2 linked regions of the Phenylobacterium zucineum HLK1 genome follow. The main gene of each other region encodes a partner of the protein of the gene in region 2 in a complex. Links are inferred from orthologs where the notes say so. Each region holds a gene or a part of one and is shown on either strand. Other genes may lie near its edges. The genes, in order: trxA and trxB.

Region 1 (14,536 bases), 2.8 Mb from region 2 along the record:
AACGAGGCCCGCAGCAGCCCGCCCGAGGCGTTCGGGAAGGTGATCCGCCGGCCCAGCACCTCCAGCGTCTCACCCAGCTCGTCCTCGTCCTCGGGCCCCAGCATCTCGCGCCACAGCCGGTCGAAGGACCGCTCGTTGTCCGGGTCGATGGGCGAGAACCAGACGCCCGCGGCCCGCAGCCGGTCCAGCCGGTAGTCGTGCGGCCCCGCCACCGAGACCACCTCCACCTTGGACTTCAGGAGCTCGATGAACGGCAGGAAGAGCTGGCGGTTGATGCCGTCCTTGTAGAGCTGGTCGGGCAGCCGGTTCGAGGTGGCCACCAGGGTCACGCCGCGATCGAACAGCGCCTCGAACAGCCGGCCCAGGATCATGGCGTCGGCGATGTCGGTGACCTGGAACTCGTCGAAGCAGAGCAGGCTCGCCCGCTCGGCGACCACGTCGGCCACGGGCGGGATCGGATCGTCCCCCTTCGACTGGCCGAAGCGCGCCTTGCGGGCGGCGGGATCGCCCTTGCGCCAGGCGTCGATCAGCCGGTGGACCTCGCCCATGAAGACGTGGAAGTGCGTGCGCCGCCGCTTCTCGACCGGGGCGGTCTCGAAGAAGAGGTCCATCAGCATGGACTTTCCCCGGCCCACGGGCCCCACGAGGTAGACCCCCCGCCGGCTCTCGGGCGCGCGCTTGCGGAACAGGGCCTTGAGCCCCGAGGCGGGCTGGGCGTCCGCCAGCTCCCCCTCCAGGCGGACGAGGGCGGCCAGGGCGGCGGCCTGGGCCGGGTCCGGGCGGATCACGCCTTCGGCGAGGCGGGCGTCGTAGGCGGCTTGCAGCGCGGACGGCATCGGGTCCTCGCCTAGCGGCCGGCGACGGCCGGCGCAAGGAACGGCCGCTTCGCCACGGGGTTCAGGAAGGGAAGCAAGAAGGAGCCCCGACCATGGCCGACCAAGACGACCGCAACTTCAGCCCCAGCCAGGCCGAGGCGAATCGGGCCCGCATGCAGGGCGGCGGCCTGGGCGCGCGCGAGATGGACGAGCAGCGCGACCCGAACAGGTTCCAGACCGCCACCAATCCCGAGCAGCGCAGCTTTGAGGGCGACCTCGACGGCGCCACCAACGCCGACCGGCCAAGCCAGGCCGAGTTCGGCGACAGCGACATCGCGGCCGCGGGTGAAGAGGCTGGAGCCGAGGGCCAGCGGCGGGACGGCTGGGGCCTCGACCCCGACCTGGGCCGCGACGAGGCGGGCATGGGCGACGTGCGCGGCGACCTGGGGGCCGGCACGCCCGCCAATGTCGACGTCCACAAGCTGGGCCAGGAGGACAATCCCCAGCAGGACTGGGGCGACCCGGCCGACGAGGGGACGGTGTTCTCGTCCACCAACAACAACCGTCCCGGCCGCACCGAGCTGGAGCGCGGCCAGGGCGCCAAGACCCGCGCCCACAACAAGGACATCGTCAGCCGCCGGACGTAGGGACGGCGTCCTCCCCTTCGGGGGAGGCGGCCCGAAATGGGTTTGAGGGGGCTTCCGCCGCCGAACCGCGCGGACGAAGCCCCCTCGTTCGCTTCGCGACAGCTCCCCCGAGGGGGAGCCGACGCTGCTGGGCGCTACTTCATCGTCGGGATGACGAAGGCGCTGTCCTCGACGGCGCCTTCCGGCCAGCGGGCGGTGATCGTCTTCACCTTGGTGTAGAACTTCACCCCTTCCATGCCGTGCTGGTTGGTGTCGCCGAAGGCGCTGCGCTTCCAGCCGCCGAAGGTGTGGTAGGCCACCGGCACCGGGATCGGCACGTTGATCCCGACCATGCCGACGTTGACGCGGGAGGCGAACTCGCGCGCGGCCCGGCCGTTGCGGGTGAAGATCGCCACGCCGTTGCCGTACTGGTGCTCTGACGGCAGGCGCAGGGCCTCCTCGAAGCTCTCGGCCCGCACGATCTGCAGGACGGGCCCGAAGATCTCTTCCTGGTAGGTCTTCATCGAAGGCTTCACCTGGTCGAACAGGCTGGGGCCGATGAAGTAGCCCTTCTCATAGCCCTGCAGGCTGAAGCCGCGGCCGTCGACGACCAGCTCGGCGCCTTCGTCCGCGCCCATCTGGATGTAGTCGCTGACCCGCTTCTTGTGGGCCTCCGACACCACCGGGCCGTACTGCGCGGCGGGGTCGGTCGATAGGCCGACCTTCAGGGTGTCGATCTCGGCCAGCACGCGCTCGCGCAGCTCGTCGGCGGTCTTCCTGCCCACCGGCACGACCACCGGCAGGGCCATGCAGCGCTCGCCGGCCGAGCCGTAGGCGGCGCCGATCAGGTCCTTGGTCGCCTGCTCCAGGTCGGCGTCGGGCAGGATGATGCCGTGGTTCTTGGCCCCGCCCATGGCCTGGACCCGCTTACCCGCAGCCGTGCCGCGGCTGTAGACGTAGTGGGCGATGTCGGACGAGCCCACGAAGCTCACCGCCTTGATGTCGGCGTGGTCGAGGATGGCGTCCACCGCGACCTTGTCGCCGTGCACGACGTTCAGCACGCCCGCGGGCGCGCCGGCCTCCATCATCAGCTCGGCCAGGCGCACCGGCACCGTCGGATCCTTCTCCGACGGCTTCAGGATGAAGCTGTTGCCCGTCGCGATGGCGATGCCGAACATCCACATCGGGATCATGGCCGGGAAGTTGAACGGGGTGATCCCCGCGCAGACGCCCAGCGGCTGGCGCATCGAATAGACGTCGATCCCGGGGCCCGCGCCCTCGGTGTACTCGCCCTTCAGCACGTGCGGGATGCCGCAGGCGAACTCGATGACCTCCAGGCCGCGCTGGATGTCGCCCTTGGAGTCGGCGATCACCTTGCCGTGCTCGGACGACAGGATCTCGGCCAGCTCGTCCATGCGGGCTTCCACCAGCCGCTTGAACTCGAACATGACCCGGGCGCGCCGCTGCGGATTGACCAGGGCCCAGGTCTGCTGCGCCCGCAGCGCCGACTGGACCGCCTTGTCGAGCTCGGCCTCGGTCGCCAGGGCGACGCGGGCCTGCACCTCGCCGGTGTTGGGGTTGAACACGTCGCCGAAGCGGCCGGACTGGCCTGCAACGGGCGCGCCGTCGATGAAATGGGTGATGTCTCGCATGGCCGGCGTTCTACGCCCAACGCCCCGGAGCGCCTAGCTTCCGTTGCGGGAGGCGCCGCCCGGCGCTTGCCCGCGAGCGGGACGGCGGCGCATGTTCCGCCCATGACCGCGTTGAGCCACGCCCCGGCCCTGGCGCGCCCGAGGGGCGCCGACCACATCGTGGACGCCCTGATCGCCGAGCGCGCGCCGAAGCTGTCGGGCTCGGCCGCCTGGCCCGTGCTGCGCCCGCTGCTCTACGCCCTGCTGGACTACGGCAAGGCGCGGCGGATGGCCGACGCGATCGCCCCGCTCCCCGGCCGCGCGGCCCTGGAGCACGTCTCCGAGCTGCTGTCGGTGCAGGTGGCGGCCAGCGGACTCGACCGCGTGCCCGCGCAGGGCCGGGCGATCGTGGTCTGCAACCACCCCACCGGCATCGCCGACGGCGTGGCCGTCTACGACGCGCTGAAGGCCCTGCGCCCCGACATCTGCTTCTACGCCAACGCCGACGCCCACCGGGTCTGCCCCGGCTTCGAGGAGGTGCTGATCCCCGTGGAATGGGTCGAGGGCAAGCGCACCCGCGAGCGCACGCGCCTGACCCTGCAGCTGACCCGCGAGGCGATGGAGGCCGAGCGGTGCCTGGTGATCTTCCCAGCCGGCCGGCTGGCGCGCCGGCAGCCCGACGGGGGGCTCGCCGATCCGCCCTGGGCGCCGTCGGCGGTCTCGCTGGCCCGGAAGTACGAGGCGCCCGTCGTGCCGGTCCACGTGGCGGGCCCCTGGTCGACGCTGTTCCACTTCTTCCACGGGCTCTCGCAGGAGCTGCGCGACATCACCCTCTTCCACGAGCTGCTGAACAAGCGCGGGCGCCGCTTCGACCTGACGGTCGGCCATCCCGTCGCGCCCGAACGCCTGGCCGGGGATCCCGCCGAGGCGACGCTGGCGCTCAAGGCGCACGTCGAGGGGATCCTTCCCGCCGATCCGGACCGGGCCTTCGCATGATCCTCGCGGCCGAGGGCGAGTTCCGCCTCGACGACGAGGCGGCCACGGCGCGGCTGGGCGCGGCGATCGCGGCCGGGCTGAAGCCGGGCGAGGCGGTCTGCCTCTCCGGGCCGCTGGGGGCCGGCAAGTCCACCCTGGCCCGGGCCCTGGTGCGGGCGCTGACGACGCCGGCCGAGGACGTCCCCTCGCCCACCTTCACCCTGGTGCAGTTCTACGAGGGCCCGCGACTGAAGGTCGCCCACTTCGACCTCTATCGCCTCTCGAACCCGGACGAGGCCTATGAGATCGGTCTGGACGAGGCGCTGGACGAGGGCGCGGCGGTGGTCGAATGGCCCGAGCGGCTGGAGGGCCGCCTCCCGCCCGACCGACTCGATGTAGAGATCGCGCTCTCGGAAGACGACGCAGACGGCAGGCGCGTGCGGCTCACACCGCATGGCGCCTGGGAAGGACGAGGGCTTGAGTTCCGCGCCTGACATCTCGGACCGCGAGGCCCTGAAGGCCGGGTTCCTGCGCGCCGCCGGCTTCGGCCAGGCGCGCCGCCAGCCGCTGGGCGGCGACGCCTCGACGCGCAGCTACGAGCGCCTGTTCGCCCCCGACGGCCGGACGTTCATCTTCATGGACCAGCCGCCGGCGCTGGAGAGCGTGGTCTGCCCGCCCAGGGCCACGCCGGAGGAGCGCCGGGCGCTCGGCTACAACGCGGCCGCGCGCCTGGCGGCTGGCTCGGTGGCCGCCTTCGTCACCACCGCCGCCTTCCTGCGCGAGCGCGGTCTCTCGGCGCCGCAGATCCTGGCCCACGACGTCGAGGCCGGCCTCGCGGTGCTGGAGGACCTCGGCGATGGCCTGTTCGCCACCCTGATCGCCCAGGGGCAGGCCGAGGCGCCGCTCTACGAGGCGGCCGTCGATGTGCAGGTCGCCATGCAGGCCGAACCGCCGCCGGACGTGCTGCGCGCCGACGGCTGCGCGTGGCCGCTGCTCACCTACGACGCGCTGGCGCTCAAGGTCGCCACCGACACCTTCCTCGAGTTCTGGCCGAGGTTCGCCGGCCTGCCGGAGTTCGGCCCCGAGGCGGTGGCGGAATGGGAGGCCCTGTGGGCGCCGGTCTGGGTCTGGGGCGAGGCCGGCGCCTCGGTCTTCACCCACCGCGACTTCCACGCCCAGAACCTGCTCTGGCTTCCCGAGCGCGCGGGAGCCGCGCGCGTCGGCCTGCTCGATTTCCAGGACGCCCTGAAGGCCCATCCGGCCTGGGATCTCCTGCACCTGCTGCAGGACGCCCGCCGCGACGTCTCGCCCGAGCTCGAAGCCGTCATGCTGGAGCGCTACCTGCGGGCCCGGCCGGATCTCGACGCCAGCCGGTTCCTTTTCGAGTATCGGGCGCTGGCCGCCTCCAACGCCGCGCGCATCCTCGGCCGGGTGTTCGCCCGGCAGGCGCTGCTGGGGCGGCCGCAGTACAAGGCCTTCATGCCGCGCACCTGGCGCTACCTGGAGCGCAACCTGCAGGATCCCGAGCTCGCCGGCCTGAAGGCCTGGTTCGACCGCCACGTTCCGCCCGAGGCCCGCGCGTGAGCCAGGCGCCCACGACGGCGATGGTGCTGGCGGCGGGGCTCGGCACCCGCATGCGGCCGCTGACGGACACCACGCCCAAGTGCCTGGTCCCGGTGGCGGGCCGGCCGCTGATCGACCACGTGCTGGACGAGTTGGTCGCCGCCGGCGTCACCCGCGCCGTGGTCAACGTCCACCACTTCGCCGACCAGGTGGAGGCGCACCTGGCGCGCCGCACGGACCTCGAGATCCGCATCTCCGACGAGCGGGCCGAGCTGCTGGATTCCGGCGGCGGCATCCAGCACGCCCGGCCGCTGCTGGGCGATGAGCCGATCTTCGTCGCCAACATCGACTCGCTGTGGATCACCGAGGGCGAGCCGCCGCTGGAGACCCTGAAGCGGGTCTGGGACCCGGCGGCCATGGACATCCTCCTGCTGCTGGTCCGCCGCGGCCACGGCCTGGGCTTCGAGGGGCCCAACGGCTTCTTCATGGACGCGCAGGGCCGACTGACCCATTCGGTCGCGCCCAAGCCGCCGACGCCCTACGCCAACACCGGCTTCGGCATCCTCAAGCCCCAGGTCCTCGACGCCTCGCCCAGGACGGGCCCGTTCTCGATCCTGCCGGTCTGGCATGAGCTGCAGGCCGCAGGCCGGCTCCGCGGCGTGGCCATGGACGCTTTCTGGATGCACGTGGGCGACCCCGCCGCGCGCGAGGCGGCGGAGCAGAGGCTGTCGTGACCCGCTTCTTCGAGCGGCCGGGTCCTCGCTGGTTCAACATCCCGGCGCACCGGCCGTTCGCCGAAGACCTCGCCCGCGGGCTCTACGAGGCCCTGGCCGACGACGGGCCCGAGGCGCTGTCGGACGCCCTCGTCCTCCTGCCCACCCGGCGCGGGGCGCGGGCGGTGGCCGACGCCTTCGTGCGCGCCGCGGGCGGCCGGGCCGTCCTGCCGCCGCAGATGCGCCCGCTGGGCGACCTCGAGGCCGGCGAGCCGCCGTTCGAGCCGGGCGACCTGGCCCTCGACCTGCCCGCCGCCATCGACCCGCTGCGCCGGCGCTTCGAGCTGACGCGGCTGGTGGCCGGGCACTGGCGGCTGCTGCCGGGCCGCGAGCTGACCGCCTCGGCGGCGCTGGAGCTGGCCGACGCCCTGGGCGCCTTCCTAGACAGCCTGCAGATCGAGGAGGCCGAGGCCGGCGAGAAGCTGGCGGGCCTGGTCGAGGCCGACCTCGCCGAGCACTGGCGGGTCAGCCGCGAGTTCCTCGAGACGGCGCTGACCGAATGGCCCAGGCGCCTCGCCGAGCTGGGCCTGGTGGACGTCAGCGAGCGGCGCGTGCGCCTGCTACGGCGGCTGGCCGACGTCTGGGCCTCGCGCCCGCCGCAGGGGGTGCTGGTGGCGGCCGGCTCCACGGGCACCGCCCCGGCCACCGCCGACCTCCTGGCGGTGATCGCCGCCGCCCCGCGCGGCGCGGTCGTCGTCCCGGGCCTCGACGACAGCCTGGCCGAGAGCGCCTGGCGCGAGGTGGACGAGCAGCATCCGCAGGGCGCCCTGCGCCGCCTGCTGGCGCGCACCGGCATAGACCGTAAGCACGTCGAGGTCTGGCCTGCCGCCCTGGCGCACCAGACCCAGGGCCGCTGGCGCCGCCGGGTGATCAACGAGGCCCTGCGGCCGCCGCGCGCCACCGCCGACTGGCTGCACGCCATCGAGCAGCTCCGCGCCGAGGCCGACGCCGAGGGGCTCGATCCTATCGCCGAGGGGCTGAAGGGCCTCTCCCTCGTCAGCGCGCGGGCCGAGGAGGAGGCCGCCACGGTCGCCGCCCTGCTGCTGCGCGAGGCGCTGGAGACGCCCGAGAAGACCGCCGCCCTCGTCACGCCCGACCAGGTGCTGGCGCGCCGGGTGACGGCCAAGCTGGCGCGCTGGGGCGTCGTGCCGGACTCCTCCGCCGGCGAGCCGCTGGCCGGCTGCCGCTGCGGCGTGCTGGCCGGCCTCGTCGCGCGCGCCGCGGTCGATCCCCTGGCGCCGGTCACCCTGCTCGCGCTGCTGAAGCATCCCTACGTCCGGCTCGGCCTGGACGGCGACGACCTGGCCCGCCGCCGCGACGTGCTGGAGCGCCACGGCCTGCGCGGCGCCCGGCCCTGGACCTGGGCGGGCCTGCGGGCGCGCCTGGCGGAGAAGGGCCGGGGCCTCGACGCCCTGCCGCTGGTCGACCGTCTCGAGGACCTGCTCTCGGCCCTGCAGGCCGCCTGCGCCGAGGGTCCAGTGGCCGAGGCCGCCCGCGCCGTCACCGCCGCCATGGAGGCGCTCGCCGCCGGCGCCGACGGCTCGACGGGCGAGCTCTGGGCCGGCCACGGCGGCGAGGCCATGAGCCGCCTGCTCGCCGGCCTGATCCACGAGACCGGCGGCGTCCCGCCCGTCAGCGCCCGCGGCTTCGCCGACCTCTTGTCGCGGCTGATGGAGGGCGAGAGCGTCCGCGCAGGCGGAGCGACCCATCCGCGGCTGCGCATCCTGGGGGCCATCGAGGCCCGGCTGGTGCGCGCCGACCGGCTGGTGGTGGCGGGGCTGGAGGAAGGCGTCTGGCCGCGCGGTGCGCCCCTCGACCCGTTCCTGTCGCGGCCCATGCGCCGCACGCTGGGCCTGCCGCCGCCCGAGCGCCGGGTCGGCCTGTCGGCGCACGACTTCGCCCAGGCCGCCTGCGCCGCCGAGGTGATCCTGCTGCATTCCGAGCGCCGCGAGGGCCAGCCGGCGGTCAAGTCCCGCTGGCTCTGGCGGCTGGAGACCCTGGCCCGCGGCGCGGCGGTGGAGATCCCCGGCCGCCCCGAGGCGCTCGCCTGGGCCCGGGCGCTCGACGCGCCGGACGACTACCGGCCGGCCCGCCGGCCCGCGCCCTGTCCGCCGGTGGAGGCGCGGCCGCGGGAGCTGTTCGTCACCCGCGTCGAGACCCTGACCCGCGACCCCTACGCCGTGTGGGCGCGCGACATCCTGAACCTGCGCCCGCTGGAGCGCCCGGACGAGCCGGTGGAGGCCCGCGCCCGCGGCACCGCCATCCACGCCGCCTTCGAGCGGTTCGCCCTGGACCACCCCCGCGACCTGCCGCCCGACGCCGCGGCGATCTTCGAGGCGATGTACGTCGAGGAGCTGGAGAAGGCGGGGATGCCGCGCGAGGCCCTGGCCCGCGAATCCGCCCTCGCCCGCGAGGCCGCCGCCTGGGTGGCCGAGCTGGAGGCCCGCCGCCGCGCCGACGGCCGCGCGATCCACGTCGAGAAGACCGGCCGGCTGGCGATCCGCGTGGACGGCCACGAGGTGGTGCTGGGCGCCAAGGCCGACCGCATCGAGGCCGATCCGCAGGGGTACGGCCACATCCTCGACTACAAGACCGGCCGCGCGCCCTCGCAGAAGGTGGTGGACGCCGGCTTCTCGCCGCAGCTCACCCTCACCGCCGCGATCCTGGCCCACGGCGGCTTCGACGCGATCGGCCCGCTGGTCCCCGGCGAGCTGGTCTATCTCGAGGTCACCGGCCGCCGGCCCGCCGGCCGCGAGGAGGTCCGCGCCGGCGTCGGCGAAAGCGCCGAGGCGGCCGAGCGGGCGCTGGACGGCGCACGCCGCCTGCTGGCCCGCTATTTCCGGCCCGACCAGCCCTACGTCTCGCGCACCGCCCCGCAGTTCGTGAAGACCTACGCCTCCGACTACGACCACCTGGCGCGGGTGTTCGAGTGGTCGACCAGCGGCGAGGAGGGCGAGGCGTGAGCGTCCGCCTGCCGCCCGAGCACCACCAGCGGATCGCCGCCGACCCCGGCCGCTCGGCCTTCGTCACCGCCAACGCCGGCTCGGGCAAGACCAAGACCCTGATCGACCGTGTCGCGCGCCTGCTGCTGGCCCGGGCCGAGCCCGAGACCATTCTGTGCGTCACCTACACCAAGGCCGCCGCCGCCGAGATGCAGCGGCGGCTGTTCAAGCGGCTGGGCGACTGGTCGGTGATGCCCGACGGCCCCCTGACCGAGGAGCTGGCCCACCTCGAGGGCCGGCCGGCCGCGGCCTACGACGACCTGCGCCTGTCCGAGGCCCGCGCCCTGTTCGCCCGCGCGCTGGAGACGCCCGGCGGCCTGAAGATCCAGACCATCCACGCCTTCTGCGAGAAGCTGCTCCGGCGCTTTCCGCTGGAGGCCGGCATCTCGCCGGGCTTCCGGGTGATGGACGACGCCGCGGCCGCCGCGATCGCCGCCGCCGCCCGCGCCGGCGTGGCCCGCCACGCGCTGAAGGGCGAGGGCCGGGTCGCCGAGGCCTACGCGCGCCTGTCGGTGGCGCTGGACTTCGGATCGTTCCAGCAGATGTTCCTCGACTTCGAGGCCCGCCGCGGCCGGCTCCGGGACTTCTTCGACAGCCGCGGCGGCTATGAGGGCGCGCTCGCCTGGGTCTGGGACGCCTGCGGGCTCGAACCCGGCCAGGACGCCGAGGCGCTGGAGCGGGCCGCCGTCGCCGCCCTCGACCGCAACCTCTGGCGCGCCGCCGCCGAGGCCCTCGCCGCCGGCACGGCCACCGACGTCAAGTGCGCAGGTCAGCTCCGCGCGGTGGCCGAGACGCCGACCCTGTCCGGAGCGCTCGCCGCCCTGTTCACCGAGAAGGGCGAGGGGACCCCCGCGACCTGGGTCGGCAAGACCTCGGGCCTGAAGGCGCACGAGGGCCTGCGGATGGCCCTGCTGACCGAGCAGGACCGCCTGGCCGCCGCCCGCGAGCGGCTGCGCGGCGCCCGGGTCGCCGCCGACACCCTGGACGCGCTCACCCTCGCCGAGGCCTACCTCGCGGCCTACCGCGTCGAGAAGCAGCTCGCCGGCGCCCTCGACTTCGCCGACCTGATCGAGAAGACCCGCGCCCTCCTGGCCAGCCGCCCGGCCGCCGCCTGGGTGCTCTACAAGCTGGACGGCGGCATCGACCACATCCTGGTCGACGAGGCCCAGGACACCGCTCCCGACCAGTGGGAGATCGTGCGCGCCCTGACCGGCGAGTTCTTCGCCGGCGAGGCCCTGCCCCGGCGCGGCGAGCTGGACCGCACCCTGTTCGTCGTCGGCGACGAGAAGCAGTCGATCTATTCCTTCCAGGGCGCCGACCCCGAGCGGCTGATCCTGGAGACCCGACGCTACGTGGCCGAGATCGCCGCGGCGGGCCGGAACGGCGCCTCGGTGCCGCTGCACGCCTCGTTCCGCTCGACGGAGGAGGTGCTGGCCTTCGTGGACGCGGTGTTCGGCGCCGGGGTGCCGCCGGGCGTGGAGCCGCTGGAGCACATCCCCATGCGCGCCGGCGAGCGCGGCTGCGTCGACCTGTGGCCGCTGGAGCGCGAGCCGAAGGGCGAGGCCCGCGAGGCCTGGGACGCGCCTCTCGACGTCGAGGGCGAGGAGAGCGCCACCAAGCGGCTGGCCCGCAACATCGCCTGCGAGATCCGCGACCTCGTCCGGCGCGGCGATGCGGTGGCCGACAGGGACGGCAGGCGCCCCGCCCGCTACGGCGACGTGCTGATCCTGGTCCGCAAGCGCGGCGCGCTGTTCGAGGAGATCCTGCGCGCGCTGAAGCACGCGGGGATCCCGGTGGCCGGCGCCGACCGGCTGGCTCTGTCCGAGCACATCGTCTTCGACGACCTGATGGCGCTGGCGAGGTTCGCGCTCTTTCCCGCCGACGACCTGACCCTGGCGGCCCTGCTGAAGAGCCCGTTCTGCGACCTGGACGACGCGGCGCTGTTCGACCTCGCCCACGGCCGGGAGGGCTCGCTCTGGCGCACGCTGCTGGCCAGGGCCGGCGAGCGCCCCGACTGGGCGGCGGCGGCCGGGTTCCTGCAGGCCATGCGCGAGGCCGCCCGCGAGCACGGGCCGTTCGGCTTCTACGCCCGGGCGCTGGGGGTCCGCGGGTCCGACGGCCGTTCGATGCGCAGCCGCCTCCTGCGCCGGCTGGGCGCGGAGGCGCAGGACGCGCTGGACGAGTTCCTGGCCCAGGTGCTGGCCGCCGAGGGCCGCGGCGTGCACGACCTGGAGACGCTGGCGGCGGACTTCGCCGGCCTCGACATCATCGTGAAGCGCGAGCTGGAGGGCGGCCGCGACGAGGTCCGGGTGATGACCGCCCACGGCGCCAAGGGCCTGGAGGCGCCGATCGTCGTCCTGCCCGAGACCACCTCGGACCAGGGCGCGCGGGGCTCGCCGATGCTGGAGACCGCCGACGGCGGCTTCCTGTGGTGCGCCAGCGGCAAGGCCGACTGCGAAGCCTCGGCGGCGGCCCGGGCGCTGCGGCAGGACAAGGAGACCGAGGAGTCCCTGCGGCTGCTCTACGTCGCCCTCACCCGGGCGCGCGAGCGGCTGATCCTGTGCGGCCGCATCCCCTCGAACCGCAAGGAGGACGGGCTGAAGGGCTGGTGGGCCGCCATCCGCGCCGGCTTCGAGCACGAGGCAATCGCCCCGCACCTGCGCCAGGCCGCCTGCGGCGAGGTGCTGGCCACCCGCTACGGGCCCGATCCCGAGCCGCTGGGCCGCCGGGTCGCCGCCGACGCCGTCGCGGCCGCCGCGCCCGCCTGGTCGGCGGTCTCTCCGCCCCCGGAGGCCTTCGCCCGCTACGCCTCCCCGTCCGACCTGGGCGAGGGGACGGTGGTGGCCGCGCCCTCGCCGCTGGCCGCCGCCCAGGGGCTCGGCCGCTTCCGGCGCGGCGACCTGATCCACCGCCTGCTGCAGCTCCTGCCCGACCTGGCGCCCCCCGAGCGCGCCGCCGGCGCGGCCGCCCTGCTGCGCCGCGAGACTGACCTTGCCGACGACCAGCGGGCCGAGATGGCCGCCGCCGCGCTCTCGGTTCTGGAGGATCCGCGGTTCGCCGAGGTGTTCGGGCCGGGCTCGCGGGCCGAGGTGGCGATCGCCGGCGGGGCGGCGGCGCTGCCGCCGGCCCTGCGGATCTCGGGCCGGATCGACCGGCTGGTGATCCTGCCGGACCGGGTGCTGGTGGCCGACTTCAAGACCAACCGCCCCTCGCCCGGCCGCATCGAGGACGCCGATCCCGCCTACCTGCGCCAGATGGCGCTCTACAGCGCCGTCCTGGCCGAGGTCTTCCCCGGCCGGCGGATCGAGGCCGCCCTCGTCTGGACCGACGGGCCCAAGCTGATGCCCGTTCCAGAAAACCTGATGGCCCAGGCGCTGGCCGAGCTGCGCCGTTCTGGTTGATACCGCCCTAACACCCGCCTACATGGGCGGATCAGACAGGCGCCGGCCCGCGTTCCATCCGGCCGTGCGCGAAAGGAGCTTTCCTATGAGCACCGTGAAGGTCACCGACGAATCCTTCGAGACCGACGTCCTGCAGGCCGAGCGCCCTGTGCTCGTCGACTTCTGGGCGGAGTGGTGCGGCCCCTGCAAGCAGATCGCCCCGGCCCTCGAGCAGCTCTCGGACGAACTCGCCGACAAGGTGACCATCGCCAAGCTGAACATCGAGGAGAGCCCGACGACGCCCTCGCGCTACGGCGTGCGCGGCATCCCGACGATGATGCTGTTCAAGGGCGGCCAGATGGCCTCGATGAAGGTGGGCGCCATGCCCAAGCAGAAGATCCTGGAGTGGCTCACCGAGGCCGGCGTCGCCGCCTGAGGCGGCCGCCGAAGCGCGTTACTCCACAGGGCCGCCTTCGGGCGGCCCTTCTTCTTTCGGCCCTGGCCGTTCCGCCCTCTTCGGGGGCCGCCGCAGCACGAACCAGCGCACCACGCGGGTGGCGACCAGGAAGCCGACCATCCAGCCGATCAGCACCACGTCGGTGCGGCCGAACACCTCCACCAGTCCCCACAGCGCCACCAGGGCGATCGCCAGGGTGATCAGGTAGTGCCGCGGCAGGGCGAAGCGCAGGCTGTAGGGCTTTGCACGCATCAGGCGGGCCAGGTCTCCGGGCTCATGGCGAGCACCTCGCCCGCGAAATGCAGGCCGCCGCAGACCAGCACGTGCGGCGCGGGCCCGTCCACCGAAAGCGCCCGCCGCACGGCGTCCTCGACGTTCGGCGACATCTCGGCCGGCAGGCCCGCCTTCACCGCCGCCACGGCGATGTCCTCGGCGCTCGCCGCCTGGGGCGAGTCGAAGGTGGTGGCGATCACCCGCGGCTTCATCTCGGCGAAGGGGCGGAAGAAGCCCTCGGCGTCCTTGCGGGCGAACATGCCCGCCACCAGCGTCAGCGGCCGCGGGTCGCGGTCGACGATGCGCGAGGCGGCCTCGGCGAGCGCGCGGCCCGCATGCGGGTTGTGGCCGCCGTCCAGCCAGATGTCGGCGCCGCGGGCGCGCGCCAGCTCGAACAGGGGCCCGGCGGTCAGCCGCTGCATCCGCGCCGGCCAGACGGCCGAGGCGACGCCGTCGCCCAGCACCTCGTCCGGGAGGTCGTGGTCGAAGGTCAGGGCCGCGGCGACGGCCAGGCCCGCGTTGGCGAACTGGTAGCCGCCGAACAGGCTGGGCGGCGGCAGGTCCAGCAGCCGCTCGGGCATCTGCACCAGCAGCCGGCCGCGCTCCTCCCAGGCGTCGAAGTCGCGGCCCATCAGCAGCATCGGCGCCATGCGGTCGTCGGCCTCGCGCTCGATCATCTCCAGCGCCTCGTCCAGCTGGCGCGCCACCACCACCGGCCGCCCGCGCTTGATGATCCCGGCCTTCTCCCAGGCGATCTTGGCGAGGCCGGGGCCCAGCATCTCCAGGTGGTCGTAGTCCACGGGCGTGATGACGCTGACCGCCGGGGCGTCGAAGACGTTGGTGGCGTCGAACCGGCCGCCCAGCCCCACCTCGACCACGCACAGGTCGGCCGGCGTCTCGGCGAAGGCCAGCAGGGCCAGCACCGTCGTGATCTCGAAGAAGCTGATCGGCTGGTCCGCATTGGCCGCCTCGACCCGCTCGGTGAGGGCCAGGAGCTGCTCGTCGCTGATCAGCCGGCCCGCCAGCCGGATCCGCTCGGCG
Region 2 (14,507 bases):
CCAGTTCAGCTTCACCTGCGACGGCTCCATGCGCCGCGGCCAGGAGACCAGCGCCTGGAAGCGCGCCCGCAAGGTCGCGGCCCGCGTCCTGGCCGGCGCCGCCGTCGCCGAGGTCGGCTCGGCCACGCACTTCCACACGACCGCGGTCTCGCCGGCCTGGGGCCCGCAGATGCGGCGCGTGGCCCAGGTGGGCATGCACGTCTTCTACAAGTTCAACCCGCGCGGGATGATGCAGGCGGCCGCGCCGGCGGCGGTGCAGCCTGCGGTGCTGACCTCGGCCGTCGCCGAGCCGATGGAGCTGCGGCTGACCAACGCCGTCATGGAGGCCCCTGCGGAGGCTGCGGCCGGCGAGGCCAAGGACGCCGTGGCGGCCAATCCGGCCGCGGCTGCGGACAAGCCGGTCCAAGGCGCCAAGTCCGCCGCGGCCCAGGGTCAGGCTTCGGCCCAGCCCAAGCCGGCCGCGACCAAGCCGGCGCCCGCCGCGCTCAAGCCGGCCGAAGCGGCGGCGCTGAAGGCCCCGCAGGCCTCGGACGCCGCGATCTCCTGACGCGATCCCTGCTCCGCAGCCGGGTCTGTGGAGGCGGGCTCAAGCCCGCGCCGCCCGCCGCAGCGCCTGCGGCGGCTGGCCGAAGGCGCGCAGGAAGGCGCGGCGCATCCGCTCGGGGTCGCCGAAGCCCGCCGCCTCGGCCACCCGGTCGATAGGCTCGCGGCCCGTTTCCACCCGGGTTCGCGCCGCCTCCAGGCGCAGGCGCTCCACCGCCTTGGCCGGCGTGGTCCCGGTTTCCGCCGCGAAGGCGCGGGCGAAGTTGCGCGGGCTCATGGCCGCGCGGTCGGCGAGCTGCTCGACGGTGAGCGGCTGGGCCAGGTTCTCCCGCATCCAATCCATCAGGTCGGCGAAGCGGCCGGTGCGGCCGCCGAGCTCGATGAGCGCCGAGAACTGCGACTGGCCGCCCGGCCGCCGCTGGTGGACGACGAGCTGCTGGGCCGTGCGCCGGGCCACGTCGGCGCCGAGGTCGTCCTCCACCAGCGCCAGCGCCAGGTCGATGCCGGCGGTGATGCCCGCCGAGGTCCAGACGTGGCCGTCGCGGATGAAGATGCGGTCGGCGTCCAGTTTCACTTTCGGATAGCGGCGGGCGAAGTCGTCGGTGCGGCCCCAGTGGGTCGTCGCCCGGCGGCCGTCCAGCAGTCCCGCCTCGGCCAGGACGTAGGCGCCCGAGCAGACGCTGGCGATCCGCCGCAGGTGCGGCGCCGCCGCCCTCAGCCAGCGCACGATGGCCGCCAGCTCGGGCAGGCTGCGCGTTCCGTCGCCGCCCGAAACCACGACAGTGTCGAAGTCGGCGCCCGCCAGGGCCCCGGCGGCGATCGGCGCCCCGGACGAGCTCTTCACCGCGCCCCCGTCCGGCGCCAGCACCTCGATCTCGTAGGCCCCCGGCCGGAGCCGTCCGGCGATCTCGAAGGCGGCGATCGGGCCCGCCGCATCGAGGATCTGGAAGCCCGGGAAGATGACGACGGCGATTCGGCGGCTCATGGCAGGAAGCGTGGGATCGATGGCGTTTCTGCCAGACCGTGCGCCGGCTACGGTGCCGCCGTCAACTCAGGAGGCGGCCCATGTCCAAGCTCAGCATCGTCATCGCCCTCTATCCCGGCGTCACCCACCTCGACTTCACCGGGCCGCACCAGTTTCTCGTCCGCACGCCGGACGCGGAGGTGACGGTCGCTTCGCTGGGCGGTCGTGACATCGAGGCCGAGGGGCTCACCTTTTCGGGCCTGGCCGACCTGGCGGCTGTGGAGCGCTGCGACGTGCTGCTGGTCCCCGGCGGCTTCGGCGCCACCGACGCCATCCTGGACGAGGCGTTCATGGCGCAGATCCGGCGGCTGGGCGGGACCGCCCGCTATCTCACCAGCGTCTGCACCGGCTCGCTGATCCTGGGCGCGGCCGGCTTCCTGACGGGCCGGCGCGCGGCCTGCCACTGGGCCTGGCGCGACCTGCTGACGCCGTTCGGGGCGCTCGTCTCGGAGGCGCGGGTCGAGCGGGACGGGAACATCATCACCGGCGGGGGCGTGACCGCGGGGATCGACTTCGCCCTGGTGCTGCTGGCCGAACTGGCCGGCGAGGCCTACGCCGAGAGCGTCCAACTCGGGCTGGAGTATGCGCCGGCGCCGCCGTTCCAGTCCGGCCGGCCGGAACAGGCCCGGCCCGAGGTGCTGGCGCAGGTGAAGGCGGTGATGGCCCAGGCCCGGGCCGGCCGCGAGTCGGCCGCCCGCGCGGCCGCCGCGCGGCTGCAGCCGGCCTGACGTCCTTCAGGCGCCCGTCAGCGCTTCGGAACGTGGGCGATCATCTGGATCTCGACCACGCCATCGCCCGCCAGCAGCCCGGTCGCGCCCACCGCCGTCCAGGCCGGATGCGGGGCGGACATGAACTCGTCCTTCACCGCGCTGAAGGCCCGGAACTGATCGTCGCGCGACCCCCGGAAGCCCGGCCCGTCCCAGACGTGGAAGGTGTTGATCATGGCCACGTCGGCGAAGGTGAGGCCCTCGGCCTGAAGCGTGCGCTGGATATGGCGGAAGGCGTTGCGGACCTGGGCCTTGAACGCCTCCACGTCGCGGCCGTCCGCGCCGGCCGGGCCGGCGATCACGCCGGAGATGTAGAGGACATCGCCGGCGCGGCGGGCGGGGGCGTACTTGTAGTCGTCGTAGGCCCGCTGGGCGCCCGGGACGGGGATCACCACGTGCCCGCCGGGCGAGGGGATGATCTTCGGGTAGGCGTCGGCCTGGAGCGGGACCTGGGCCGCGGCGTGGGCGGGCAGGAGGAGCGCGGCGATGGCGGCGGCGAGCTTGAGCATGCCGGACCGTATCGCCGGTGCGTCCGCCCGGCGAGTGAAGGCTTCTTAATCCGCCGTCACACGGAAGCGCGGCCAGGACCCTTCGGCCCTGGCCGCAGCGCCAGCGGGGTTAGCCTCTCCGGACTCCTGCGCCGTCGCTATCCGGTGTCGCCATCCGGGTCAGGGCTTGGCGCGCTGGGCGCTGTTCTCCTCGAAGTCGCCCTTCTGCTCGGGATCGTGCGAGTGGCGGCGGTCCCGCTCGCCGCCGCCGCCCGAGACGTGGCTGTAGGGCGTGTTGGTGGGCTCGCCCGGCCGCCGCGGGTCGCCCTTCTTCGGCATGGGCTCGGTGCGGTCCTCGTGGCTGGCGCCTGGACCGCCCCAGCGTTCGGTGTTGGGGTGCTTGTCAGGCATGGCTAGCGGTCCTGCTGGTAGCCCTGGTGGTGGGTGTTCTGGTGCACGTTGCCGTGCCGGCCCTGTTCCTTGAGGTTGACGTCGTCGTCGCCCGGCTGGCTGGACTGGGCGTCGGTGACGGTGTCGCGGCGGTCCTGACGCTCGCCTTCGATGTTCGGCTTCTCGCCCGGATGCGAGCGCTGTTCCGGCGGGATCGGGGGAGCTTTCGATGCCATGGGGTGAGCCTCCTGTTCGAAGGGTGAACCCCGGGCGACCGGCCCGGTTCCGAGCCTTCCAGGCTCGCTCAGCGCGACAGGATCGCCGAGAGCGAGCCGTCCGCCTCAAGGAAGATGGCCTCGGCCTCGTCGAGGCTGCGGCCGCCCTTGTCGCGCACCGCCGACAGCAGCTCGTCCTCGGTGACCCGCTCGCGCCGCAGGGCGCGGCGGATAGGCTCGCCGCAGCGGAGCAGCACCGTCGGTTCGGACTTGACCGCGCGGTTGAAGCGGCCCCAGCGCGCCGTCGTCCAGGTCACGGCGAACTGCGCCACGATGAGCAGGGCCAGGGCGGTAAGCCCCTCGGCCAGCGAGGTCTCGCGGGAGATGATGACGGTGGCGAGCGTCGAGCCGAGGGCCACCGTCACCACGAAGTCGAAGGCGTTGAGCTTCGACAGCGTCCGCTTGCCCGACAGCCTCAGCATGACGACCAGCGCCACGTAGGCGGCGAGCCCGACCACCACGATCCGCAGGAGGGGCTCCCAGCCGGAGAAGAAGGCGCTCGGGTCCATGCTCAGTTCAGCGGCGGCGTGTCGCTCCCCGAGGAGGCGCCGGTTCCGGGGCTGTTGGACTCCACCTGCGAGGGCGCTGCCCCCGGCTGGCCGTAGTCCGGCGTCTGGCCGGCCATGCCGCCGGAGAGGGCGGGCGTCTGCGGATTCTGCGCCGCGCCGGCGTTGTCGGTCTCGACCATGCCGACCGCGCCCTCGCCGGGCTCGGGCGGGGCCGCATCGCCCCCGCTGCAGGCGGCGAGAAGGGCGGCGGCGCCGAGCGCCGCGCCGGCGGACAGGAACGATCTCATGCTTTGGCCTCCAGTTGGTCCCCAGTTGGTCCCCAGTTGGTCCCCGGGGAGCGGAACAGTCCGGGGGCCGCCCCGTTCCCGGGCCCCATTTCCCTCGCGGGGTCAGCGGGGCTCGCCGCGGGACGGCCCGGCGTCGGCGCGCCGCCACGGCCAGCGCCCCTCGATCTCGGTCTCCAGCGAGAAGCTCAGGAAGGTCCTGATGGCGACGATGGCGGCCAGCAGGCCGACGCTCTCCAGGGTGAGGGGCGAGGTGACCGTCGCGATGATGTCGGCGCCCACCATCAGCTCGAGGCCAAGCAGGATGCCGCGCCCGAGGTTGGCCCGGTAGCGCTCGTAGGCGACGCGCCATTCCCGGCTGAGCAGTCCGCGCCGGAGGTAGACGGCCGTCGCGACGATCACGCCGCCGAACACGACCGCGACCCCGAGGATCTCCAGAAGGCCCGCCAGCCGCGCCACGAACGGGTGCAGCGCCTCGATCCCCTCCATGCCCGGTCCTCCTCAGCTCCGCTGGAGGGGGAACAGGACAGGGCGGCGGAGGTTGCGCCTAGCCGACCGCGTCCAGGCCGATGTCGAGGACCTTGGCCGAGTGGGTGAGGGCGCCGACGCTGATCACGTCCACCCCCGTCTCGGCGATGGCGCGCACGGTCTCGAGGGTGACCCCGCCCGAGGCCTCCAGGACCACGCGGCCCTTTCCGAGGCGCACCGCCTCGGCCATGTCCGCTAGGCTGAAGTTGTCGAGCATGACAACGTCGGGATCGGCGGCCAGCGCCTCGTGGAACTGCACGAGGTTGTCCACCTCCACCTCGACCTTCATCAGGTGGCCGGCGTAGGCCTTCGCGCGGCGAACCGCCTCGCCCACCGAGCCGCAGGCGGCCACGTGGTTGTCCTTGATGAGGATGGCGTCGTCGAGGCCGAAGCGGTGGTTCACGCCGCCGCCGCAGCGGACGGCGTACTTCTCCAGAGCCCGCAGGCCCGGCGTCGTCTTGCGGGTGTCGGTGATCCTGGCGCCCGTGCCTGCGACCGCGTCGACGTAGTCCTGCGTCAGGGTGGCGATCCCGCACAGGCGGCCGAGGAGATTGAGCGCGGTGCGCTCGGCCGACAGGATCGCGCGCGCCTTGCCCTGGACGGCCGCGAGGACGGCCCCCGCCGGGACAACGTCGCCGTCCCGCACATGGGGCTCGAAGGCGAGGGCGGGGTCGAGCTCGGCCATGGCCAGCCGCGCGCAGGACAGGCCCGCGACGACGCCGCCGCGGCGGGCGGCGAAGACCACCGAAAGCTCGGCGGCCTCGGGCACGCACGCCTGGGCGGTGACGTCGCCGGCGCGGCCGAGGTCTTCGGCGAGCGCGGCGCGGACGATGGGCTGGACCAGCAGGTCGGGAAGCGGCTCGATCATTCGGCGGCGAACCTCAAGGCCGCGCCCTCCACGTCGGCCAGGGTCGCCAGGGTGCGGCGGGCCTCGCCGGACAGGGGGAAGTCCTCGCGGAAGTGGCCGCCGCGGCTCTCGCGGCGGGCCAGGGCGCCGGCGGCCACCAGCCGGGCGGCGACCAGGGCGGCGCTGCGACCGTGCGCGGCCTCCAGCGCATCGATCCGGGCCAGGAGGCGCGAAAGTCCCGCTTCGTCGCGGATCACCCCCGCCTCGCGGCTCATGGCCTCGCGCAAGGTCTTGAGGGCCTTCGCCGGAAGCTCGGCGCCCATGATCGCCCGGCAGGCGCCGGCGGCCTTGGGCTCGGCCGCGGCCGCACGGCCGGCGCGGGCGCCGAAGACGGCCGCCTCCAGGAGCGAGTTGGACGCCAGGCGGTTGGCGCCGTGAACGCCCGTCGAGGCGCATTCGCCCGCGGCGAAGAGCCCGGGAAGGCTGGTGCGCCCGTCGGCGTCGGTGGCGATCCCGCCCATGTGGTAGTGGCAGGCCGGAGCGACGGGAATCAGCTGCTTGCGCGGGTCGATCCCGCCCGAGAGGCAGGCGGCGAACACCGTCGGAAACTCGTCGGGGAAGTGGGCGCCCACCGCCTCGCGCGCGTCCAGGAAGGCCCCGCGGCCAGCCTCGCGCTCGGCGTGGATGGCGCGGGCCACCACGTCGCGCGGCGCCAGCTCGCCCGCCGGATGGTAGCGGGTCATGAAGCGCTCGCCCGCGCTGTTCACCAGCACCGCGCCTTCGCCGCGCAGCGCCTCGGTGGCGAGCGGAGCGGGGTCGCGGGCGATGTCGATGGCCGTCGGGTGGAACTGGACGAACTCGGGGTCCGCGATCGCCGCGCCGGCCATGGCGGCCAGGCCCAGACCCTCGCCCTTCAGCTCGGCCGGGGTGGTGGTCACGGCGTAGAGGCCGCCGATCCCGCCGGTGGCCAGCACGACCGCGTCGGCGAGGATCTCGGTCGGGCGTCCGTCCAGCTCGGCCACCACGCCACGGATGCGGCCGCCCGCGTCCTGCAGGAGGCCGGTGAGCCGCGCGCCGGTGCGGACCTGGACGGTGGGGGCGGCGAGGGCGGCGACGCTGACCGCCTGCATGATCGCCTTGCCGGCCTGGTCGCCCTTCACCCGCGCGACGCGGGCGCGGCCGTGGGCGGCCTCCAGGCTCTGGACGAACGCGCCGTCCGCCGCGCGGTCGAACGGCGCGCCCAGCGCCGCCAGGACGTGGACGGCGGCGGGACCTTCCTCGGCCAGCAGGCGAGCCATGGCGGCGTCCACGAGGCCGGCGCCGGCGGCCACGGTGTCGGCGGCGTGCAGTTCGGGGGCGTCGTCCGGCGAGAGCGCCGCGGCCATGCCGCCCTGCGCCCAGGCCGACGAGCAGCCGCTGTTCAGGGGAGCCTCGGTGAGCACCAGCGCCCTCGCGGGCGCGGCGGCCATCGCCGCCGTCAGCCCGGCCAGGCCCGCGCCCACGACGAGGATCCCGTCGTGGCGGATGCGGTCGGCCATCCTAGTTCGCTCCCTTCGGGCGCTTCGAAGGATCGGGGCCATGCCCTGCGCAGCCTTGGCGGAGCAGGGCCATCAGATCAGCTCCACGTCGACGTGGTGGCGGGCCTTCACGAGGTCGTAGCGGGCGGGCCTGGCCGGCGGCGGCAGGTCGATCATCCGCTGGACCGCCAGGCGGGCGCGCTCGGCGATCGCCGGGTCGACGGTCACTTCGTGCCGGTCGTGGAGCAGGGCCTCGTAGATGTTCTCCAGGCTGATCCGCTTCATGTGGGGGCACAGATTGCAGGGGCGCACGAACTCGGTGCCATGCGCGTCGGCGGCCACGTTGTCGGCCATCGAGCACTCGGTGATCAGAACCACGCGCTTGGGCTTCCTCTGCAGCACGTAGTCGTTCATCGCCGCCGTCGAGCCGGCGAAGTCCGAGACCTCCAGCACCTCGGCCGGGCACTCGGGGTGGGCCAGGACCTCGGCGCCCGGATAGGCGGCCTTGATCTCGAGGATGTCCTCGGCGGTGAAGCGCTCGTGCACCTCGCAACGGCCCTTCCAGGCGATGATGCCGATGTCGGTCTGGCGGGCGACGTTGCGGGCGAGGAACTCGTCGGGGATCAGGACCACCTTGTCGACGCCCCACAGCCTGGCGGCTTCCTCCACCACCTGCACGGCGTTGGCGCTGGTGCAGCAGATGTCGGTCTCCGCCTTCACGTCGGCGGTGGTGTTGACGTAGGTGACCACCGGCAGGCCGGGATAGCGCTGCTTGATCAGGCGCACGTCCGCGCCGGTGATCGAGCTGGCCAGCGAGCAGCCGGCCCGCAGGTCGGGGATCAGGACGCGCTTCTCGGGGCTGAGGATCTTGGACGTCTCGGCCATGAAGTGGACGCCCGCCTGAACGATCACCGCAGCGTCGGACTTGGCCGCTTCCTTCGCCAGCCCCAGGCTGTCGCCCACGTAGTCGCCGACGCCGTGGAAGATCTCGGGCGTCATGTAGTTGTGGGCGAGGATGACGGCGTTCTTCTCGCGCTTCAGCCGGTTGATCTCGGCGATCAGCGGGGCGTGCGCGCGCCATTCCATCGGCGTGACGTGGCGCTTCACCTTCTCCCATGCGGGAAGGGTCTCGGCCTCGACCTCAGGCGTGAAGGCGAACTGCGAACCGTCGGCGGCCATGTCGTCCCTCCCTTATGCTCATAGTGAGCATTACTGGGGCTTTTAAAAAGGCGCCCGGATGCCCGTGGCGCGATCACTTTTGCTCAATCGGAGCAAAACCGTCGGAACAGATATAGCGCCCCCGTGAACCCGCGCAAGGGAGAAAACCTAACCCGGGTTTTCAAACGATCTGCCGCCTTCAGGCGATCTCGCCCGCGCAGGATCGTCCTCAGACGATTTCCGGCGCGCCCGCAAGGGCCTCGGCGATGACGGCGGCGAGCTGATCTCCGCCGTAGGGCTTCTTGAGCATCGGCCAGGGCGCGCCGGCGGCGGCCTCCAGCGCCTCGCCGGTGTAGCCCGACGATAGGATCACGGGCAGGCCCGGCCGCAGGCGCACGGCCTCACGCGCGAGGTCCACCCCGTTCATGTCGCCCGGCATGATCAGGTCCGTCAGCAAGAGGTCCGCCGGCCGGCCGCTCTTCAGCACCGCCAGCGCCTGGGCGGCGTCCTCGGCGCGGACCACCTGGTGTCCGAGGTCGGTCAGGAGGGCCTCGACCAGCTCGGCCACCTGGGCGTCATCCTCGGCCAGCAGCACCCGCAGCGAGGGCCCGCCCTGCGTCTCGGCCCGGCCCGGCTCGGAGGCCGGCGCGGCCGAGGCGGTCGAGAGGGGCAGGAAGATCCGCACGCTGGCGCCCTTGCCGGGGGCGCTGTCGAGGGTGGCCGTGCCGCCGCTCTGGCGGGCGAAGCCGTAGACCTGGGACAGGCCCAGCCCGGTGCCGCGGCCCGGCGCCTTGGTGGTGAAGAAGGGCTCGAACACCCGCGCGGCGGTCTCGGCGTCCATGCCGCTGCCCGTGTCGTGCACCGCCACGCAGAGGTAGTCGCCGGCGTCCAGTTCCTCGATCTGGCCGGCGTCCAGCCGCACGCGGCGCGTCTCGACGCAGATCCGGCCGCCTGCGGGCGTCGCGTCGCGCGCGTTGACCACCAGGTTCATCAGGGCGGCCTCGAACTGGCTGGGATCGAGGTCCACGACCGCTCCCTGGGCCCCCGGCGCGAGCACGAAGCTCACCGCCTCGCCCACCGCCCGCCGCAGGAGGGGCTCGCACTCGGCCAGCATCTCGTCCACGCGCACCGGCTCGGGCTTGAGGGCCTGGCGGCGCGAGAAGGCCAGGAGTTGCTGGGTCAGCCTTTCGCCGCGGCGGGCCGCGCCCAGCGCCGCCTCGATCATCCGCTCGCGACGGGCCGCATCGGCCGGGTGGCGTTGCATCAGGTCCAGGGCGCCGATGACCACGGTGAGCAGGTTGTTGAAGTCGTGGGCGACGCCGCCGGTGAGCTGGCCCACCGCCTCCAGCTTCTGCGCCCGGCGCAGGGCCGCCTCGGCCTGGTCGCGTTCGGTGAGCGCCGCCTGCACCCGCTCGGCGAGGAGGTCGTTGATCCGCTTCAGGTCCGCCTCGGCCCGCTTGGAGTCGGTGACGTCGAAGCCCACCCCGACGAAGCCGTCGAACGCGCCCGCCGGGTCAAAGCGCGGCTGGGAGACGGAGCGAATCCACCGGTAGCTCCCGTCGGCCACGCGGTAGCGGGCCTCGAGGGTGAACAGCCGGCGCGAGCTTTCACCCTCGACCTGCTCCTTCAGGATGCGCGGCAGATCGTCGGGGTGCAGCACCTTGCGCCAGTCGAAATCGAGCGCCTCCTCATAGGGCGCGCCCAGCCATTCCACATAGGTTCGGTTGGCGAACTCCCGCCTTCCGTCCGCACGGGTGACCCACATCAGGATCGGGGCGCTGTCGGCCAGCACGCGGAAGCGCGCCTCGGAGTCGGCGGAGGCGCGGCGGGCGGCCTCCTGCGCGGCCTTGGCCTCGTCCAGCCGGATCAGGGCCTCGCGCATGGCGCTCGAGAACAGGACGGTGATCGCCCCCGAAAGCGCGAACATCGCCACGACCGCGGCGCTCGGGGCCCCCGTGGGCTGCACGATCGGCGAGAGCGCGCCGACGATGATGGCCACGATCAGCGCGCCCCAGCCGAACGTGGGCCCGGCGTAGAGGCAGATGACCGTGAGGGCGGGCAGGCTGGTCGAGCCGAGGCCGCCCATGTGCTGCCAGCCCAGCAGGGCGCCGCGCAGCGACATCGCGATCCCCAGGGCCACGACGCTGACCGCCAGCGCCCGCCACAGCGGAGGCGAGCGGCGCGGGATCAGGCGAAGCGGCCACTCCGAAGGCTTCATCGGCGGGGTACTCGGCGAACGCAGCCCGTCCCTTGGGCCGCCGATCACCATGCGGGGGCCGGCGTGCAGGCGCAACCCTGCGGTGAGATGGCCGAAGTTTAATCCCCCAGGACCACTTTTTCGCCGTCCGGGGGTCCAAAGAACGCCGGTCCGGGCCTATATGGCCAGCCTCGATGCGAGGGGTTCCCCTACAGACGCCGCGCAGCAAGGCGCGCCGCCGGAGGGCGGCGTCCGGGGCCGCCCTGGTCCTGGCCGGCTTCGCCGTGGCCGCCTGCGCGCCAAACGAGAACCCGCTGGCCTCGGCCCATGCGGCGCTGACCGCCGGCGACCTTTCGGAGACGTCGCTCCGGCGCATCGCCGCGCGCATGGACCCGGCGATGCGCGCGCTGGCCCTGCGCCACGATCCCGGCTTGAAGACCCCCGACCTGTGGAGCCGTCCCGAAGGCTGGGCCAGCCTGGACGTGGCCGAGGTCCCGGACCTCGGCTTCGGCACGGCCGAGGGCCAGACGGCGGCCGAGCTGAACGACCTGCGCCCGTTCTCGGACCTCCCGATCCGCCCCATGAAGCCGTTCGTGCTGAAGGCCTCGGGCGAGGATCGCCGCCGCGCGCTCGAATGCCTGAGCCAGGCCGTCTACTACGAGGCGGCCCGCGAGCCCGGCCTCGGCCAGGAGGCGGTGGCCCAGGTCGTGCTGAACCGGGTGCGCCACCCGGCCTATCCGAACTCCGTCTGCGGCGTGGTCTACCAGGGCGCGGCCCGGACCACCGGCTGCCAGTTCACCTTCACCTGCGACGGCTCGCTGCGCTGGGCGCCGGAGCCGGCCCTCTGGCGCCAGGCGCGCCGGGTGGCCGAGCGGGCGCTGAACGGACACGTGGCCAGGCAGGTGGGCTCGGCGACGCACTATCACGCCGACTACGTGGCCCCGTACTGGGCGCCGACCCTGGTGAAGATGACCAAGGTCGGGGCGCACATCTTCTATCGCTGGACGGGCCCGTGGGGCGAGCCGGCGGCCTTCACCGGGCGCTACGCCGGCGGCGAGGCGCGCCTGACCCCCGCGATCCTGGGCGGCTTCGACGCCCGCACCCAGGGCGGTCTCCTGGCGCCCGAGGCCCAGGGCCTGCCCGCCGAGCGCAAGGTGACCCTGGCCGTGGCGGGCGAGGTGCGCACCTACACCGTCGCCGATCCGACGGCCTCGGGCGGCGAGCGGACGCGGGTGATCGGCTCGATCACGCCGGCGCGGCGCAGGGCCACGCCCGAGGAGATCAAGGCCATCAACGAGAAGCTGGAGGCCTTCGACCGGACGATCCCCGCGGAGGCTGAGGCTCAGCCCGCGAACGCGTCCGGATAGGCGACGGACAGCGGCGCATCGAAGGCCCCGGGCTCCAGCGCCAGCGCCATGAACGCGGGGTTTCCCGCATAGGGGCTGCGCACCTGCCGCGCCGCCTGCGTCGAAAATCCGAAGCGCGGATAGTAGGCGGGGTGGCCCAGGAGGATCACGCCTTCGACGCCGAACTCGCGGGCCGTCTCCAGCGCCGCCCGGACCAGGGCCGAACCGATCCCCGTGCGCTGGCGGTCGGGACGGACGGCGAGGGGCCCTAGGGCGGCGTACAGGCCCTGACGGTCGGCCCACATGCGGCTGAAGAGGATGTGCCCCTCGACGGTCTCCCCGTTCAGCGAAACCAGCTCGAAGAGGACGTCGCCGTCGGCGCGCAGCAGATCGACCAGTCGGGCCTCGGTCTCGCCCTGGAAAGCGTCGGCGACGAGCTGGCGGACGGCCCCGTGGTCGGAAGGACGGGCGTGGCGGATCATAGGCGCCAGCCTAGCGCCCGCCGCCCCCTTCGTCGCGGGTCTCGGCCTCGCGCAGTGCACGGCGCGCGTCGTGAAAGGCGTGGCGCTCGTTCCGGATCGCCTCGCCGGCCAGCTTCCGCCAGCCCTCGGCGATGTTCAGATAGACCTCGCGCTCGGCCTCACTCGCGGCCTTGGCCGCCAGCCTGGTCACCGCCTCGGCCTGTTCTGCGTAGCGTTCGCTGTTCCGCATGGCCTCGCCCAACCCGCCAAAAGGGGGTCGGGTTTCAGCGCGGCCGTACAATTTGCGGTTGCGCGGCTACCAGGCCCCGATCTTCTGAGCCTCGCCGTGGCTGATCGGATGGTGGGCCTTGCGGTGGTCCTCCTCGGCGAGGAAGCGGACCGCCTCCAGCGCCGCCATGCAGCCCATTCCGGCCGCCGTGACCGCCTGGCGGTAGACGTCGTCGGTGACGTCGCCCGCCGCGTAGACGCCCTGGATCGCCGTCGAGGCCGTGCCCGGCTTCACCTTCAGATAGCCGGAGGCGTCCATCTCGAGCTGGCCCTTGAACAGCTCGGAGGCGGGCGCATGGCCGATGGCGATGAACACGCCGTCGCAGGGGATCTCGCGGGTCTCGCCCGTCTTGACGTTCTTCAGCCGCACGCCGGTGACGCCGAGCGGATCGGTCTGGCCCACCACCTCGTCGATGGCGCTGTCCCAGATCACCTCGATCTTCTCGTGGTTGAACAGGCGCTCCTGCAGGATCCGTTCGGCGCGCAGCTCGTCGCGGCGATGCACCAGCGTCACCTTGGCGGCGAAGTTGGTGAGGAACAGGGCCTCCTCCACCGCCGTGTTGCCGCCGCCGACCACCACGACGTTCTTGCCGCGATAGAAGAAGCCGTCGCAGGTGGCGCAGGCCGAGACGCCGAAGCCCTGGAACTTCTGCTCGGACTCCAGCCCCAGCCACTTGGCCTGGGCGCCGGTGGCGATGATCAGGGTCTCGGCGAGCCAGGTCTGGCCGCTGTCGGTCTCCAGCCGGAAGGGCCGCTGCGACAGGTCGGCCTTCACGACGATGTCGTTGACGATCTCGGTGCCCACGTGCTCGGCCTGGGCCTGCATCTGCTCCATCAGCCAGGGCCCCTGGATGACGTCGGCGAAGCCCGGATAGTTCTCCACGTCGGTGGTGATGGTGAGCTGGCCGCCGGGCTGGATGCCCTGGATCAGCACGGGCTTCAGCAGCGCCCGGGCGGCGTAGATGGCGGCGGTGTAGCCCGCGGGGCCGGAGCCCACGATCAGGCAGCGGACGGAACGGGGTTCGGGGCGGGGAGCGTTCTCGGACATCGCCCCTATGTAAGTTGGATTCTGGCCCGTTGCGACAAGGAGCGATGTCATGGCCCTGTGGATCGCGATCGGCATCGCCCTCGGCGCGGGGATCGGCGCGGTGATGGACAACGCCGCCGTCGGGATCGCGGTGGGCGTCGCCCTTGGCGTGGCCCTCTGGGCGGCGGGCGGACGCAAGGGCCCGCCGAAGACATGACCCGCCCTTCAAGGGCGGCCCTCGTGCTTAACGCGCCCTTCAGGGCGCAGGTGGCGTAGAATGGCGCCATGTCGACTCATCCGCAGGTCGAGATCGCCGGGCGCAAGGTGGGGGCCGGTCACGAGCCGTTCGTGATCTGCGAGCTGTCGGGCAACCACAACGGCAGCCTGGAGCGGGCGCTGGCGATGATCGACGCGGCGGCGGCGACTGGCTGCGACGCGGTCAAGATCCAGACCTACACCGCCGACACCATCACCATGGACGTGGACCGGCCGGAATTCCGGATCCGCGGGGGCCTGTGGGACGGCCGCAGCCTCTACGAGCTCTACCGCGAGGCCCAGACGCCCTACGAGTGGCACGCGGCGCTGTTCCGGCGGGCGCGCGAGCTGGGCGTGATCCTGTTCTCCAGCCCGTTCGACGAGACGGCGGTGGACCTGCTCGCCGGGCTGGACGCTCCCGCCTACAAGATCGCCTCCTTCGAGGCCGTGGACCTGCCGCTGATCCGCTACGCCGCGTCCAAGGGCAAGCCGCTGATCATCTCGACCGGCATGGCCAACCTCGCCGAGATCGAGGCGGCGCGCGATGCGGCGCTGTCGGCGGGCGCGCCGGGGGTGGTGCTGCTGCACTGCGTCTCCAGCTAT

Evidence for each region.
Region 1: the proteins of trxB (region 2) and trxA are in contact, whole or in part, in a crystal structure (PDB 1F6M), measured with the Escherichia coli proteins. The link is inferred for Phenylobacterium zucineum HLK1 from one-to-one orthologs.

Annotation. Positions count from the first base shown.
Region 1 is NC_011144.1:191,228-205,763, reverse strand. The notes cover bases 11,661-14,536. They hold trxA (thioredoxin), read left to right. Parts: upstream 11,661-12,871; coding sequence 12,872-13,201; downstream 13,202-14,536. Other genes in these bases: PHZ_RS01075 (bifunctional folylpolyglutamate synthase/dihydrofolate synthase), read right to left, coding at 13,474-14,536; PHZ_RS01080 (hypothetical protein), read right to left, coding at 13,220-13,474; addA (double-strand break repair helicase AddA), read left to right, coding at 11,661-12,786. In the rest of the region: cell division protein ZapE, read right to left, coding at 1-836; PHZ_RS01125 (hypothetical protein), read left to right, coding at 929-1,462; PHZ_RS01120 (CoA-acylating methylmalonate-semialdehyde dehydrogenase), read right to left, coding at 1,597-3,093; PHZ_RS01115 (GNAT family N-acetyltransferase), read left to right, coding at 3,196-4,068; tRNA (adenosine(37)-N6)-threonylcarbamoyltransferase complex ATPase subunit type 1 TsaE, read left to right, coding at 4,065-4,541; N-acetylmuramate/N-acetylglucosamine kinase AmgK, read left to right, coding at 4,525-5,631; PHZ_RS01100 (nucleotidyltransferase family protein), read left to right, coding at 5,628-6,344; double-strand break repair protein AddB, read left to right, coding at 6,341-9,346; more of addA, read left to right, coding at 9,343-11,660. UniProt on the Escherichia coli protein: Participates in various redox reactions through the reversible oxidation of its active center dithiol to a disulfide and catalyzes dithiol-disulfide exchange reactions.
Region 2 is NC_011144.1:2,991,032-3,005,538, reverse strand. The notes cover bases 11,661-14,507. They hold trxB (thioredoxin-disulfide reductase), read right to left. Parts: upstream 13,671-14,507; coding sequence 12,651-13,670; downstream 11,661-12,650. Other genes in these bases: pseI (pseudaminic acid synthase), read left to right, coding at 13,935-14,507; PHZ_RS23170 (hypothetical protein), read left to right, coding at 13,720-13,866; PHZ_RS14405 (hypothetical protein), read right to left, coding at 12,366-12,584; PHZ_RS14410 (GNAT family N-acetyltransferase), read right to left, coding at 11,870-12,355; PHZ_RS22240 (cell wall hydrolase), read left to right, coding at 11,661-11,894. Also shown: PHZ_RS23175 (cell wall hydrolase), read left to right, coding at 1-547; PHZ_RS14475 (GlxA family transcriptional regulator), read right to left, coding at 587-1,528; PHZ_RS14470 (DJ-1/PfpI family protein), read left to right, coding at 1,609-2,295; PHZ_RS14465 (Rid family hydrolase), read right to left, coding at 2,313-2,843; PHZ_RS14460 (hypothetical protein), read right to left, coding at 3,003-3,233; PHZ_RS14455 (hypothetical protein), read right to left, coding at 3,236-3,448; PHZ_RS14450 (DUF421 domain-containing protein), read right to left, coding at 3,517-3,996; PHZ_RS14445 (hypothetical protein), read right to left, coding at 3,999-4,283; PHZ_RS14440 (DUF1622 domain-containing protein), read right to left, coding at 4,386-4,769; nadC (carboxylating nicotinate-nucleotide diphosphorylase), read right to left, coding at 4,828-5,676; PHZ_RS14430 (L-aspartate oxidase), read right to left, coding at 5,673-7,193; quinolinate synthase NadA, read right to left, coding at 7,266-8,351; PHZ_RS14420 (ATP-binding protein), read right to left, coding at 8,560-10,548; more of PHZ_RS22240, read left to right, coding at 10,722-11,660.